DNA from 3 places in the Allobosea sp. 10L417 genome. Region 3 is predicted to be linked to each of the others. Evidence: riboswitches for the same ligand, from Rfam matches in the RefSeq annotation. Region 3 holds a riboswitch; each other region holds the start of a gene.

Region 1 (4,938 bases), on a different contig from region 3:
TCGGTCGGGATTTCGAAGGAGGTCGCGTAGAGCGCCTTCAGGTCCGCCGGGACGCGGTCGATCTGGCTGACCTTGCCGTCGTAGTATTTGAGGTCCGAGACCATCACCTCGTCCCAGAGCCCCCTCGCCTTCAGGTCATGGACGAGCCCGGCATTCACCACGGTGAAGTCGCCCGACATGTTCGCCTTGACGTAGAGCTGGCTGTAGGACGGCTCGATCGACTGCGAGACGCCGACGATGTTCGAGATCGTCGCGGTCGGCGCGATCGCCATCGTGTTCGAGTTGCGCATGCCGGTGGTCTTCACCCGCTCGCGCAGGCCCTGCCAGTCCAGCGTCGCCGAGCGATCCAGCTCGGCATCGCGATCGCGGGCTTCCGAGAGGATGTCGAGCGAGTCGATCGGCAAGATGCCCTTCGACCAGAGCGAACCCTCGAAGCTCGGGTAGCGGCCGCGCTCGGCGGCAAGATCGACCGAGGCCGAGATCGCATGAAAGCTGATCGCCTCCATTGACGTATCGGCGAAGGCGACGGCCTCCTCCGACGCCGTCGGCAGGCGCAGCGTCTGGAGCGCGTCCTGGAAGCCCATGATGCCGAGCCCAACCGGACGGTGGCGCAGGTTCGAGCGGCGCGCTTCCGGGATCGTGTAGAAATTGATGTCGACGACGTTGTCGAGCATGCGCATCGCCGTCTTCACGGTCCGCGCCAGCCGAGCCTGGTCGAGCCCGTCGGGGCCGACGTGGGCGGCGAGATTGACCGAGCCGAGATTGCAGACCGCGACCTCGTCGGCCGAGGTGTTGAGGGTGATCTCGGTGCAAAGATTGGATGAATGCACCACTCCGGCATGTTGCTGTGGTGAGCGGAGATTGCAGGCGTCCTTGAAGGTGATCCAGGGATGGCCGGTCTCGAACAGCATGGTCAGCATGCGTCGCCAGAGATCGACGGCCTTCAACTTCTTATGGACACGCAGCTCGCCGCGGGCGGCCTTCGCCTCATAGGTCTCGTAGGCTTCCCGGAACGGCTTGCCATAGAGATCGTGCAGGTCCGGCACCTCGTCGGGCGAGAACAGCGTCCAGTCGCCGCCCGCCTCGACGCGCTGCATGAACAGGTCGGGAATCCAGTTCGCCGTGTTCATGTCATGGGTGCGGCGGCGGTCGTCGCCGGTGTTCTTGCGGAGGTCGAGGAACTCCTCGATATCGACATGCCAGGTCTCGAGATAGGCGCAGACCGCGCCCTTGCGCTTGCCGCCCTGGTTGACCGCGATGGCTGTATCGTTGGCAACCTTGAGGAACGGTACGACGCCCTGGCTCTCGCCATTGGTGCCCTTGATATGGGCGCCCAAGCCCCGCACCGGCGTCCAGTCATTGCCGAGCCCGCCGGAATATTTGGCGAGCAGGGCGTTGTCCTTCACTGCCTTGAAGATGCCGTCGAGGTCGTCGGCGACCGTGGTCAGGAAGCAGGAGGAGAGTTGCGGACGCAGCGTGCCCGAATTGAACAGGGTCGGCGTCGAGGCCATGAAATCGAAGGACGACAGCAGGTCGTAGAACTCGATCGCCCGCGCTTCCCGGTCGATCTCGCGGATGGCGAGGCCCATGGCGACGCGCATAAAGAAGGCCTGCGGCAGCTCGAAGCGGTTGCCACGGACATGCAGGAAGTAGCGGTCGTAAAGCGTCTGGAAGCCGAGGTAGTCGAATTGCAGGTCGCGCTCCGGCTTCAGCGCCGTAGCGATACGGACAATGTCGAAGCGGCCGAGCTCGGGATCGATCAGTTCGTTCTCGATGCCGGTCTTGAGGTAGGCCGCGAAATAGTCGCCGTAGCCGGCGGCCATCTCTTCCTGCGTCGCCTGCTCGGTATGACCCTGGACGAAGGTGAGCGCCTCGCGGCGCAGTTTGTCGAGCAGCAGGCGGGCCGAGACCTTGGCGTAGTTCGGCTCGCTCTCGATCAACGTGCGGGCAGCTAGGATCGGCGCCAGCGCCAGCTCGTCGAGCGAAATGCCGTCATAGAGGTTGCGGCGGGTTTCCGTCAGGATCGGCTCGGCCGCGACACCATCGAGACCGGCGCAGGCCTCGCGCACCACCTTGTCGAGGCGAGCAGAATCCAGCGGCACCATCGCGCCATCGGCCAGCTTCATTCGGAAGGCTGGTGCGGCCGACTTAGCAGGCTTCGCTTCAGACAGCGCCTTGGCTCGCTCGCGCGCGCGTTCCTCACGATAGAGCACATAGGCGCGAGCGACCTTGTGGTGCTCGCCGCGCATCAGCGCGAGCTCCACCTGATCCTGGACGTCCTCGATATGGAAGGTGCGGCCGTTCGCGGCGCGACGGGTCAGCCCGGCGACGACCTGGTCGGTCATTTCCGCGACGGCTTCGTGGATGCGACGCGAAGCGGCGGCGTTCGATCCCTCGACCGCCAGGAACGCCTTGGTCAGCGCGACCGAGATTTTCGAAGGGTCGAACGGCGTCACTGCGCCGTTGCGGCGAATGACCTGGTAGCCGGGTTCGCTAGCCGCGGCCTTGGCCACCACAGGATCGGCGGCCGGAGAAACGGCAACCGGCCGCTCGGCTTCAAGAGAAAGAGACATGGCATCAACCCCAAATGTTGGGGGCAAAGGCCAGAGCGGTTGCGTCGAGAAGGCGCGCGGCACCACAAGGCCGCGACCTGCCAAGCGCACCACCGGGACACCCCGCCCGTGGACGTTCATGGTGTCGCGGCAGGTCTCCTGGCTCGCGGGTCAGCGCTCTCGTCCCGTCTTCCCAAGACCTTGCGGTCTCAGTGACTCAATCGTGGACGTGAACTCGCCGCTTACAGTTGCGGGGGCAGCGCCGGCTTCGCACCGGCTTCCCTCTTAGCTCTCGATCTTGCGATTCGAGAGACCATCGACCACCAGATCTAGTGGCCAACGCTGTTCCGGTGTCAATAGGTCGCTATGCCCTTCATTCGGCGCCTTCGATCATCGCCACCGTCGGCCCGGCAGGCATACCGCAACGCGAGCCCAAGGCCTCGCCACGCCCAGTATGAAAGGCCTTACACGGCGTTGTACGGCACGAAGCCGTGCATGCGCTCGTCGATGGCGAGCGGCTTGCCGATCGGCGGGAAAGCCCGCTGCGGGCAGTTCGAGCGTTCGCAGACCTTGCAGCCGGCGCCGATCGGCGTCGCCGCGCTCGGGTCGCCCAGATCGAGGCCCTTCGAATAGACGAGGCGGCTCGCATGGCGGATATCGCAGCCAAGCCCGATCGAGAAGGTCTTGCCGATGTCGCCGTAGCCGCCAACCGCGTCGTTCACGGTGCGGGCGATCCAGAGATAGGTCCGCCCGTCCGGCATCTGCGCGGTCTGCGTCAGAATGCGCCCGGGCTGCGCGAAGGCTTCGTAGACGTTCCAGAGCGGACAGGTTCCGCCTACCCGCGAGAAGTGGAAATCGGTCGCGGATTGCCGCTTGGAGATATTGCCGGCCCGGTCGACCCGGACAAAAAAGAACGGCACGCCCGGCGCCCCCGGCCGCTGCAGCGACGACAGGCGGTGGCAGACGGATTCGAAGCCGACGCCGAAACGCCGGGCGAGGCGGTCGATATCGTAGCGCTCGGCCTCCGCTGCATCGAGGAAGGTGCGATAGGGCATGAGCAGCGCCGCGGCGAAGTGATTGGCGAGGCCAATGCGGGCGAGCGCGTGCACCTCCGCCGCCCCGGCCGCAGCCTCCTCGGCCAGCCGCCCTATCGCCTCCTCCATTTCCAGGAAGCCGATCTGCGTGGCTATCTGGAAGGCGCGCTGTCCGGGATCGAGGAGAGCCGAAAGGTGAAGCCGGCGCTCCTTCGGGTCATAGCGCCGCTGGGCCTGCCCCGCCATGTCATTGGAGAGCTGGATACGGACGCCATGCCGGCGATCGAGGCGGCGGGCTAGCCCCTCCGCCACCTGCCCGACCTTCAAATCCGCCGTTTCGAAGATGCGCTCCGCCGCTTCGTCGAGTTCGGAAAAATGATTGTGGTGCGCGTAGAAGAAGTCCCGCACCTGCTCATGCGGCATCAGCGCCCGGAAGGTCGCCTCGCCGCCGCTGCCGAGCCCGAGTTCGCCCGCCATCGCATCGGCCCGCTCCAGCGCGTTGCGGTAGCGCCGATGCAGCGCGACGACCGCCCGGCCGAGCGCGGGCATGTTCTCCACCACCTCGCGGATCTCGCTGACACTCACGGAATCGCCATTGGCCGGATCGGCGAAGACCTCGCGCAGGTCGGCGACCATCCGCGCCTCATCCCCTTCCGAGAAGAGCTGGACGTCGACGCCGAAGACCGCGTTGATCTTCAGCAGCACCTGGACGGTCAGCGGGCGCAGATTCTTCTCGATCTGGTTGAGATAGCTCGGCGACACCTCGAGCGCCTGAGCGAGCGCAAGCTGGGTCAAGCCGCGCTCTTCGCGCAGGCGCTTGAGGCGGACGCCCGCAAAGACCTTCTTCATAGGCAAGTTCCATTCGCAAAATTCGCAAACACGTCCTATGCCATTCGCATTATTTCACATTTTCAGTCATTTTGCGCCGCAGCAATAGCGAATATTGTGTGAGTTATTCTTATCAAACGAGAGGGCTTTCGCAATGGATGTGATCGGTTTCGACCCAGTCGCCGGACATCGCGGGACGAACACCGCCGCCAAGGCGCAGGCGGCTCCGCGCAAAACCTATTCGGAACTGAGGGCCGAGCTTCTCGCCCGCTATCCCTCCGGCTTCGGCCCCGGCGGCGTCGCGGTGGATGACATCGTGCAGTTGCGGCAGCAGAACAGCTTCGACACGCATCTCGACATCGCCCGCGCCATGGCGAGCGTGGTTCGCCGCGACATGGCGATCTACGACGCCGACCCATCGCAATTCACGCAATCGCTTGGCTGCTGGTCGGGATTCCACGCCCAGCAGATGATCAAGTCGGTCAAGCGGCTGCGCGGCACGGCCAAGGGCGCGTATGTCTATC
Region 2 (4,938 bases), on a different contig from region 3:
CGAGCCGGATCGTGTCGTCCCAGAGCACCTCTCCGGAACGGCCCTTCATCATCTGCGCGCCGACGTCGAGCGAGGCGAACAGCGGATAGAACGGCGAGGTCGAGGCATATTGCATGAAGCTCTCGTTGAAGCGCCGGTGCTCGACGCGCCGCTTCTGGCCCCTGATATGCCGATCCTTCATGTGGATCTGGGACGCCTGGCTGAAGCTCGCGAGCTGCTTGTGCGTCGACTGGGTCGCGATGATGCCGGGGGACTCCGGGCCGAGGCCGGAGAGGCCCATGGCGAAGCGGCCCGCATAGAGCGGATGGAACTTCATGAAGCCGGCCCAGGCTTCGTCGAAGAGGATGTAGTCGCAGAGGTGGCCGATCCGGTCGAGGATCATCTGCGCGCTGTGGATCGTGCCGTCATAGGTGCACTGTTCCACCACTGCGACCCGGAACGGGCGCGGCTTCCTCCAGGCGTCCGGGTCCTTGATAAGCGGATTGGTGCGGATGCGCTCGCGCAGCGCCTCCTCGTCGAAGCTCTCCCAGAGCATCGGGCCGATCAGCCCCCAGGCGTTGCGCGCGGTCGGGATATAGACCGGAATGCCCCCGGCGATCAGCAGCGCGCCGTGATGAGCCGCCTTGTGGTTGTTCCGGTCGAACAGCACGAGGTCGCCGTCCGAAACCAGCGCGGCGAGCGCGACCTTGTTGGAGGTCGAGGTGCCGTTCAGGACGAAATAGGTCTTCTCCGCCCCGAAAATTTGCGCCGCTTCCTTCTGCGCCTTCAGGGCCGGCCCCTCATGGGTCAGCAGGTCGCCGAGATCGAGCACGGAATTGTCGAGGTCGTCGCGGAACACAGCCTCGCCGAGATGCTCCATGAAGACGCGTCCGATCGGGCTACGGCTGTAGAAGACGCCGCCATTGTGTCCCGGGCAGGTCCAGAGATGGTTGCCTTCCTCGGCATAATCGACGAGCGCGCCGAAGAACGGCGTCTTCAGCGTCTCGGCATATTGCTTGAGACGGCTGATCAGGCTCTTGGCGATGAAGGGCGGGGTCTCCTCCGAGAGGAAGATATAGCCGTCGATGAAATCGAGCACCTCGACCGGTACGTCCTCGAAGCGCTTGCGGCGGATGAGCAGGATGATCGGAAAATCGAGGCCGCGCCGGCGCATCAGATTGATCAGCGCGGCAGTCTTGCCCTCAAGACCCTTCTTGCCCCAGTCGACCACCATGCAGCCGATGGCGGCATCGGTCTGGACCGCGATCTCGGCATCTTCGAGCTTGCGCGCCTTGACGACCTCGAAGCCCGAGCGCTCGATCTCCTCGATGATTTGGTTGAAGCGGATCCCTTCGAGATCCTCGGCATCGAAATTCGGCGTCGCGAACAGAAAGGTGAAGCGCCTGAAATAATCCATGCCGTCTCCGCTGGCGTGAACTTACGACACTGAGTGAGTCTTGCGACAATCCGGCGACCAACGATGCAACTGCATCAGCGAGGTCCCGGTGCCCCATCTTTCCCCGGAATTCAGGCCAAAGATGCGCAGCCCCGGCCGGAACGTCGGCTGGCCCGATCCCGTCTCGCCGGGGACTGTAGCAGATGGTGGTCTGCTGTCGCTGCAGCGCCAAGCCGGTTTGACGCGGCCGCATTTCCGCCCTAATCGTCGCCGCGACGGTTCCTTCACGGGATCAAAAGGGAACGCGGTGCGGGCGAATTTCTGCCCCATGCCGCGGCTGCCCCCGCAACTGTAAGCGGCGAGCCTTTCGCCAGACGCCACTGGGACCTCGGACCTGGGAAGGCGGCGTGAAGGCACCGACCCGCGAGCCAGGAGACCTGCCGTCAACCGTGGTCACACGCGAACACGTTCGGACGGGGTGCGCCGATCGCTGATTAGACTGTTTGCCGCCTCCCGCGCGGCCGATGGGAGATCGCGTTCGCGGTGACGTGCCACTGACGTCAACCGCCCGAGGTCTCCATCGTGAACGTCTTCTCTCCAGCCGCAGGACGCGGCCGCCTGCTGCTTTCCGCCTCCCTTCTCGCCCTCGCCTGCTCTGCCCCTGCCCTGGCGCAAAGCGACGCCGGCCCGGTCGCGCTCGACGAGATCGTGGTCAGCGCCACGGGGACGCCGACCCCGGCGCGCGAGATCGCGAGCTCCGTCACCGTCATCACTGCGAAGGAGATCGAGCAGCAGCAGCGCCGCACCCTGCCGCAGGCGCTCGCGACGGTGCCCGGCATGAACATCGTGCAGACCGGCGGGCCGGGCGGGCAGACCTCGGTCTTCATGCGCGGCACCAACTCGAACCACGTCAAGGTGCTCATCGACGGAATCGAGGCCAACGACCCCGCGACTCCCAATCGCTCCTTCGATTTCGGCTCGATGCTGACGGACGATATCGAGCGCATCGAGGTGCTGCGCGGCCCGCAGAGCGGCCTCTATGGGGCCAACGCGCTCGGCGGCGTGATCTCGATCACGACGAAGCGCGGCGAGGGTCCACCAAAGGCAACGGCACGCGTCGAGGCCGGCTCTCACGGCACATTCAACCAGTCTGCGGGCTTCAGCGGCGGCGACGACCGCTTCAACTACGCCTTCAACGCCGCCCACTTCCGCTCGGACGCGACCGATGTGACGCCACCGAACCTTGTCCCGCCGGGCCGGCGCATCAACCCCAATGCCTTCGACAATTACAACTATTCAGGCCGCGTCGGCGTTGCGCTCAGCGACACGCTGACACTCAACTGGATCGGCCGCTATCAAGACGGGCAGCTGCGTTTCACCAGCGACACCGGCTTCCCGAGCCGGCCTGCGCCCTATCGCTCGCTGCAGAACTACGCCCAGGCCTTCACCCGCGGCGAGGTCGTCTGGGACCCGTTCGGCGGGCGCTTCGTCAACACCTTCGGCGTCTCCTACACCAACCAGGACCGGGCAACGCGGACGGCGAACGGAACGACCGGCATCCTCGGCCTGCCCAACGAGAATCTGGGCGAGCGCACCAAGCTCGACTGGCGCGGCAATTTCGAGATCGCCAAGGGCCACAACCTGCTCATGGGCCTGCAATACGAGCGCGAGCGCCTGGATACGGGCCTCGTCGCCTCCAACGGCAACAAGGCTGGCTTCCTCGAATATCAGGGCAATATCCAGGACCGCTTCTTTCTGGTGGCCAATATCCGACGCGACGACGACGACAGCTATGGCGGCCACACCACCTACCGCATCGCCCCGGCGCTGATCATCCCCGGCACCGAGACCAAGCTGAAGGCGAGCTACGGCACCGGTTTCAAGGCGCCGACGCTCAACGAGCTCTTCGTCGACTATCGCCCCGGGTTCAATTTCCATGGCAATCCGAACCTGAATCCGGAAGAAAGCCGCGGCTGGGATGCCGGCTTCGAGCAGCCGCTTTTCGACCGGAAGCTGCAGTTCGGTGCGACGTGGTTCCAGAACGACATCGACAACCTGATCGTCACCAACGCCACCTTCGATTCCTATGCGAATGTCGGAAAGGCCAGAACCAAGGGCGTCGAGGCCTTCGCCGCGCTGGAGATTTCGCCGCAATTCCGCATCCGCGCCGACTACACCTTCACCCTCGCCAAGGACGAGATCGCGCGACAGGAGCTGCTGCGCCGGCCGCGACACAAGGCGAGCGCAACCGCGACATGGACGCCGACCGACAAGCTCACGCTCTCGGCGACGCTGCTCTACGTCGGCTCCTGGGTGGACGGCAATCGCGACTTCTCGGTCGCCCGAATGAACGCGAAGGGCGCGACGCTGGTCAATCTCGCGGCCGAATACAAGGCGACCGACAAGGTCACCGTGTTCGGCCGCATCGACAATCTCTTCGATAAGCGCTGGGAGAACCCCGTCGGCTTCCTGTTTCCGGGCCTCGGTGCCTTCGGCGGCATCAAGGTGGCCATCGGCGGCTGAGCGCGCCCCGCGCCCCGCGCGATTTTCGTGGCGTTGCCATGACGGCCTCCGCCGCCATGGCAATCGGCGTTGCGCCGGACGATGACACGCGCGACCGCCACGCCCGGCGCGGGCTGCCGCGAATGCGCCGGTCGATTCAGCGCTTCTCCATCTCCGCCAGATAGGTCCGCACGGCCCATTCAGGCCCGTGCCAGGAGGCGCTGCCCTTGCCCTGCAGCTCGGGCGCGTCCTTCCAGCCCGGCTCGATGCCGGTCATGTCCGGCAGCAGATGGGCGATGCCCTTGTGGCAGTCGATGCAGGTCTTCTCGCCGGTCACCAGGAAGCGGCTGTGGATCTCGGCCGCACGGCGCGTCTGTTTGGTGAAGTCCATCGCGACCGAGGAATGGCAGTTGCGGCATTCGAGCGAGTCGTTCGCCTTGAGCCGCGCCCATTCGTGCTTGGCGAGCTCGAGCCGGTGATTGAGGAACTTCTCGCGCGTCGAGATCGTGCCGAAGATCTTGCCCCAGACCTCCTTGGAGGCCTGCATCTTGCGGGCGATCTTGTCCGTCCAGTTATGCGGCACATGGCAGTCCGGGCAGGTCGCGCGCACGCCCGAGCGGTTCGAGAAATGCACCGTCGATTGCAGCTCCTGATAGACGTTGTCGCGCATCTCGTGGCAGGAGGTGCAGAACTTCTCGGTGTTGGTGATCTCCAGCGCGGTGTTGAAGCCACCCCAGAAGAGCACGCCCCCGACAAAGCCGCCGAGGGTCAGGAAGCCGAGCGGCAGATAGGCGCTCGGCCGGCTGATGATGCGCCAGAAGCGCACGACGACGCTCCAGCACCAGAGACAGAAGGATTTGAGTCTGGCCATGATCCGTCCCGCCTAAGGCTTCCGGCCGACGTCTTTGGCGTCCTGGAACCGGTTCTGGACGAGCGGCGCGACATCGGTCTGCTGGACATGGCAAGCGGTGCAGAAATAGCGCCGCGGCGTCACGTCGGAGAGCACCTGCCCGTCGCGATCCTGGAAATGGGTGATGCTGATCATCGGCGCGCCCGAGCCC
Region 3 (4,938 bases):
TGTGGCGAGGATCCACGTCTTTAACACGACCTTCGATAGGGGAAGGCGTGGATGGTCGGGACAAGCCCGACCATGACGAGGGCGGTTCCGCGTCGACGCGGGCCGCCACCGCCAGCGCGGAGAGGTCGCTGTCGGTGAAGGAGAGCATGAGCACGTCTCCCGGCGGCAAGGCGAGATCGACGGCGTCCTCGCCGTCGTCGAGCCTGATCTCGCTGGTCGGGAGAAGATGCATCGGTCCGGTTTACGCCCCCGCGAGAGCCGCTTCCACGGCCGTGAGGTCGAAGCCCTTGAGGCCGATCACGGTGAGGCGCCCGTCGCGCGGCTCGCTCGCGCCCCAGGGGCGGTCGAAATGATGCCCGACGCGCCGGCCCACGCCCTGCACGACGAGGCGCATCGGCTTGCCCGGCACGGCGCTGAAGCCCTTCAGCCGCAGCACGCCCTCGGCTTCGGCGGCCTTGGCGACACGCGCCGTCAGCTCCTCCGGTGAAAGCCCCGCCGGCAGCGGCACGGCGACCGAGTCGAAATCGTCATGGTCGTGATCATGCTCGCCCTCGCCATGATGCGAGGGGCGGGCGGCGAGATCGCTTTCGGCCGCGGCACCCAAGCCCACGATCAGCGCCGGCTCGACCTTGCCATGGGCGGTCTCGACGATTTTGATCGCCTTGGGCAGGTGCTCGGCGATCTCGGCCTTGACCCGTGCGCGGCCGGCCTCGTCGACGAGGTCGCTCTTGTTGAGCAGGATAAGGTCGGCGCAGAGGATCTGGTCCTCGAATACCTCCTCCAGAGGGTTGTCGTGCTCGACGGAGACATCGGCCGCCTTCTGCGCCGCGAGCGCCTCGGGATCATCGGCGAACTGGCCATCGGCCACGGCCGGTCCGTCGACCACGGCGATGACGCCGTCGACGGTGACGCGGGCGCGGATTGCAGGCCAGTTGAAGGCCTGCACCAGCGGCTTCGGCAAGGCGAGGCCGGAGGTCTCGATCAGGATATGCTCGGGCGGGTTCGGCCGGTTCAGGAGCTTCTCCAGCGCCGGCACGAAATCATCGGCGACGGTGCAGCAGATGCAGCCATTCGGCAGCTCGACCACGTCCTCGTCGCTGCAGCCGGCGATGCCGCAGCCCTTCAGGAACTCGCCGTCGAAGCCGAGATCGCCGAACTCGTTGACGAGCACGGCGAGCTTCTTGCCCTGCGCATTCTCGAGGAGATGGCGCACCAGCGTCGTCTTACCGGCGCCGAGGAAGCCGGTGATGATCGTGCAGGGCGTCTTGCCCAGGTTCGTGGTTTGCGGAGCGTTCATGATGTCATCCTTGCTGGCGCGCCGGCAAAGGCGGCACGCGTGCGACCACGCCCTTGCGGAAGGACTGCGGCCGCTCTTTCCAGGGAACGATGCCGTTGGCGCTGGCGGCATAGGCCTCCGCCGCGCCGACGATCTCGTCGAGATGGGTGTCGGTGTCGAGGTCGCCGATCAGATAGGTCCATTTGCCATCGGCGCTGAGCGCGATGGTGCAGGGCCGCTTGCAGACGGCGAGGCATTCGACAGGCAGCACCGGGATGGTGCTGCCCTTTGCTGCGAGCTGAGCGGTGAGACGCTCCGCGAGCGCCAGCCCCGGCTGGTCGTAACCCTCCGGGAGATCGGCGCGCGCCCGCCTGCAGGCGGTGCAGACATGGATAGTGAGGTCGCCCTCGGACATGACTTGCCTTTCGCGCGGAGCCCGGAGGCTCCGCTGCCTTCAGCGCGCGAGCGCGGCGCGCCGGCTGGCCCAGGGCCAGAGCACGCCGACCATGAAGGCGGTGGCGAGCCAGAGCGCAGCCTGGATGCCGAGTGACAGAGCCGCGAAATGCGCCGCAACCTCGGCCGGCACCTTGCTCTCCGGCGCAGCCGGATGCGGGGCGCCGATCACATGCGGGAGCAGGATCACGACGACGGCCAGCAGCTTGAGCCAGGGCTGCTCGAAGCGCAGGAACAGGAAGAGCCCAAGCGCCGTGGCGATAGCGGTGACCAGCCACCAGAACTGCCGCTGCTCCAGCGCTGCGGAAGCCGCGCCCGGCAATTCCGGCGCGAGCCCCATCGCGGGGGCGAGCCCGAGCGCCAGGAAGCCGCAGGCGCCCCAGACCAGGGCGCTACGTTGGTCGATCGTATCGCCGGCCGCGATCATTCCCGCGAGCAGCAGCGCGGCGAAGCCGATTGCGGTCGCGATCGTCACTGCGCTGGTGAAGAGCGTGCGCTGGAGGCCGTCCTGCGGCTTCCATTCGGCATGGTCGTGGCCGGGCGCATCGCCAGCGGGGCCATGCGCGAGGATGATCTTCGCCTCGCCGTCGAAGGCGGCGAGCGTCGGCGCCTGCAGGCGCAACGCCGCCTCATAGGTCTCGGCCTTGAGGATCAGCGGGGTGGTGGTGACATGCTGGAGGGCGGCGACGATCAGCCCAGCCAGAAGCCCGGCCAGAATGCTGACCGTGAGAACACGCGTAACCATGGATGCTTTCCCTCAGTGGCAGGGGAAGGCGAGACCGTGGCGGGTATCGTGCCCGGCGTTGTGAACGTTCGTCGAGGCCGCGAAGCCGGTCGTGTAGATCAGCGCGACGCCGATCACGAGCGCGGCGGCGGCTGCCTTGACGCGTTCCGAGACGCTGAGTTGAGTGGTGGAAACCGAAGCGGTGTTCATGGGGCTCTCCGTGGCCGCCCCGCCGGCAGCCGGTTGGATCGTTGCGGGTCGACGGCAGGTCTCCTGGCTCGCGGGTCTGATGTTCCCCACCGCCTTCCCGGAGCGAGCGCTCCAGTGGCCGATGGCGGGAAACACCCGCTTACAGTTGCGGGGGCAGCCGCGGTATCTCACCGCGTTCCCTTTTCACCTCCTTGCGGAGGCACCGTCATGGACCATCATTAGCTATCGGCGTGCCGCTGTGCAATGCAGTGCGCCGTGGCAGAAACGTCATTCTCGGGCTTGACCCGAGAATCTCGTACAGGAAGAGGCTCGCCCTTTCGGATGGAGATGCTCGGGTCGAGCCCGAGCATGACGGCATAGGACTTTTCGATGGAATTGCCCCACCTCACCCTCGTCCTCGGCGGCGCCCGCTCCGGCAAGAGCCGCCATGCCGAGGCGCTGATCGAGGCTTGCCCGGCCCCCTGGAGCTACATCGCCACCGCCCAGGCCTATGACGACGAGATGCGCGAGCGCATCGCCGAGCATCGCGCACGCCGCCCGGAGGGCTGGCAGACCGTCGATGCGCCGCTCGATCTCGCCGAGGCCATCGCCGTCCGTCCGGCCGGCCGGCCCATCCTTGTCGATTGCCTGACGCTCTGGCTGACCAACCTCATCCTCGCCGAGCGCGATACGGCCGCGGCGCGCCAGGCCCTGATCGCCGCCTGCGAAAGCGTCTCCGCGCCGCTCGTGCTGGTCGGCAACGAGGTCGGCCTCGGCATCGTCCCGGAGAATGCGCTCGCCCGCCGCTTCCGCGACGAGGCCGGGCGGCTGCATCAGGCGCTTGCGGCGCGCGCCGGCCGCGTGGTCTTCATGGTCGCCGGATTGCCGATGCGAGTGAAATGATGACCGACACCGAAGACACCGCCCGCCACAAGGCCAAGATGGAGAAGCGCAAGGCGGTGCAGGACGCCGAGGTCGCTTCCAAGACCGTCGAGAAGGGCCTTCTCATCGTCAACACCGGCCCCGGCAAGGGCAAGTCAACGGCGGCCTTCGGCCTGATCTTGCGCGCGCTCGGACATGGCTGGCGCATCGGCGTGGTGCAATTCATCAAGGGCGCCTGGTCGACCGGCGAGCGCAAGGCGCTGGAAACCTTCGGCGATCAGGTCGCCTGGCACAGCATGGGCGAGGGCTTCACCTGGGAAACGCAGGACAAGGCCCGTGACATCGCTGCCGCCGAGCGCGCCTTCGCGAAGGCGAGGGAGCTGATGGCCGACCCCGAAATCCGGCTCCTGGTGCTCGATGAGCTCAACATCGCCCTGCGCTACGACTATCTGCCGCTCGCCGACGTCGTGTCGACGCTGGTCGCTCGCCGCCCAGACCTGCACGTCGTCGTCACCGGCCGCAACGCCAAGCCGGAGTTGATCGAGGCGGCCGACCTCGTCACCGAGATGACGTTGGTGAAGCACCACTTCGCCGCCGGCGTGAAGGCGCAGCAGGGCATCGAGTTTTAGTCACTCGGCCCATCTCGCGCGCCGATTGGCCCATGGCAGCGGAGGGCCGGGACACGGCGCGGGGTGGCGCAAGCTACCGCGGAGCCTGGATGCCGAGGCTGCGGCACATCTCCGCCTCCCGGTCCCGCACGAAACTTGCGTAGTCCCGCAGATGGACGCCATCGCTGAAGGCCGAGCGCGACCCCCGCATCTCCGCTGCAGTCTCGCGCCTAGGGACATGCCTAGTCCCGCCTTGCGAGCACTTCAATCAATAGCGAGACCAAAAGCCAGCGGCGCTCCTCGTCAAACCTTAGCGGAAGCGCGGCGGCGCGATCGCATGCCCGAACCATTCAACGAACCCGATGACGTCGAAGACCGGCCGCCCGGTGGCAGCAGCGACCGCCGCCGAATGCGGCGGAAGATTCGTGCATTCGCAGAGGATCGCGCCGACATTCGGATGGCGGCGGACCAGCGCGCGGGCGGCTGTCACGACTTCTTCCTCGAGCTTTGCGACGTCGGACACGCCGCCGCGATTGCCATAGACCTGGCGGAACAGGCTGTCCGGAGGCAGCCCCTCGATGGGAGTGTCGGGACGCACCCCGACGGCGGCCAGATGGCGCGCCGTCAACGCCTCCGCGGCGAAGGTGAGGATGCCGACTTGCTGGCCGGCGGGCAGCATGGCCTCGATCAACGGTGCCTGCAGCAGGCTGCTCGTGGCCACGGGAACCGGGAGTGCGGCGGCCAGCTCTCGCTGCAGCAGCGCCAGAAAACCGCAGCTGGTAGCAATGCCGCGCACCCCGCAAGCG

What was found. A riboswitch is a leader RNA that binds a small molecule or an ion and turns the genes downstream of it on or off. The one in region 3 is predicted to bind cobalamin.
Region 1: linked by a shared signal. The riboswitch ahead of AC1DE3_RS19280 (ribonucleoside-diphosphate reductase subunit alpha) and the one ahead of AC1DE3_RS11625 (CbtB domain-containing protein) in region 3 are both predicted to bind cobalamin.
Region 2: linked by a shared signal. The riboswitch ahead of AC1DE3_RS08025 (TonB-dependent receptor plug domain-containing protein) and the one ahead of AC1DE3_RS11625 (CbtB domain-containing protein) in region 3 are both predicted to bind cobalamin.

Annotation. Positions count from the first base shown of each region.
Region 1 covers NZ_JBFTJP010000008.1:54,438-59,375, forward strand. Annotated here, with positions in the region: gene AC1DE3_RS19280 (ribonucleoside-diphosphate reductase subunit alpha) at 1-2,573, opposite strand, end outside; cobalamin riboswitch at 2,685-2,886, opposite strand; gene AC1DE3_RS19285 (short-chain fatty acyl-CoA regulator family protein) at 3,017-4,435, opposite strand; gene AC1DE3_RS19290 (isocitrate lyase) at 4,569-4,938, shown strand, end outside.
Region 2 covers NZ_JBFTJP010000002.1:381,689-386,626, reverse strand. Annotated here, with positions in the region: gene AC1DE3_RS08030 (Orn/Lys/Arg family decarboxylase) at 1-1,396, opposite strand, end outside; cobalamin riboswitch at 1,635-1,834, shown strand; gene AC1DE3_RS08025 (TonB-dependent receptor plug domain-containing protein) at 1,958-3,898, shown strand; gene AC1DE3_RS08020 (cytochrome c3 family protein) at 4,035-4,748, opposite strand; gene AC1DE3_RS08015 (nitrate reductase cytochrome c-type subunit) at 4,761-4,938, opposite strand, start outside.
Region 3 covers NZ_JBFTJP010000003.1:247,749-252,686, reverse strand. Annotated here, with positions in the region: gene cobN (cobaltochelatase subunit CobN) at 1-232, opposite strand, end outside; gene cobW (cobalamin biosynthesis protein CobW) at 242-1,297, opposite strand; gene AC1DE3_RS11635 (DUF1636 family protein) at 1,302-1,691, opposite strand; gene AC1DE3_RS11630 (CbtA family protein) at 1,731-2,474, opposite strand; gene AC1DE3_RS11625 (CbtB domain-containing protein) at 2,487-2,663, opposite strand; cobalamin riboswitch at 2,700-2,885, opposite strand; gene cobU (bifunctional adenosylcobinamide kinase/adenosylcobinamide-phosphate guanylyltransferase) at 3,033-3,545, shown strand; gene cobO (cob(I)yrinic acid a,c-diamide adenosyltransferase) at 3,545-4,153, shown strand; gene AC1DE3_RS11610 (aspartate/glutamate racemase family protein) at 4,443-4,938, opposite strand, start outside.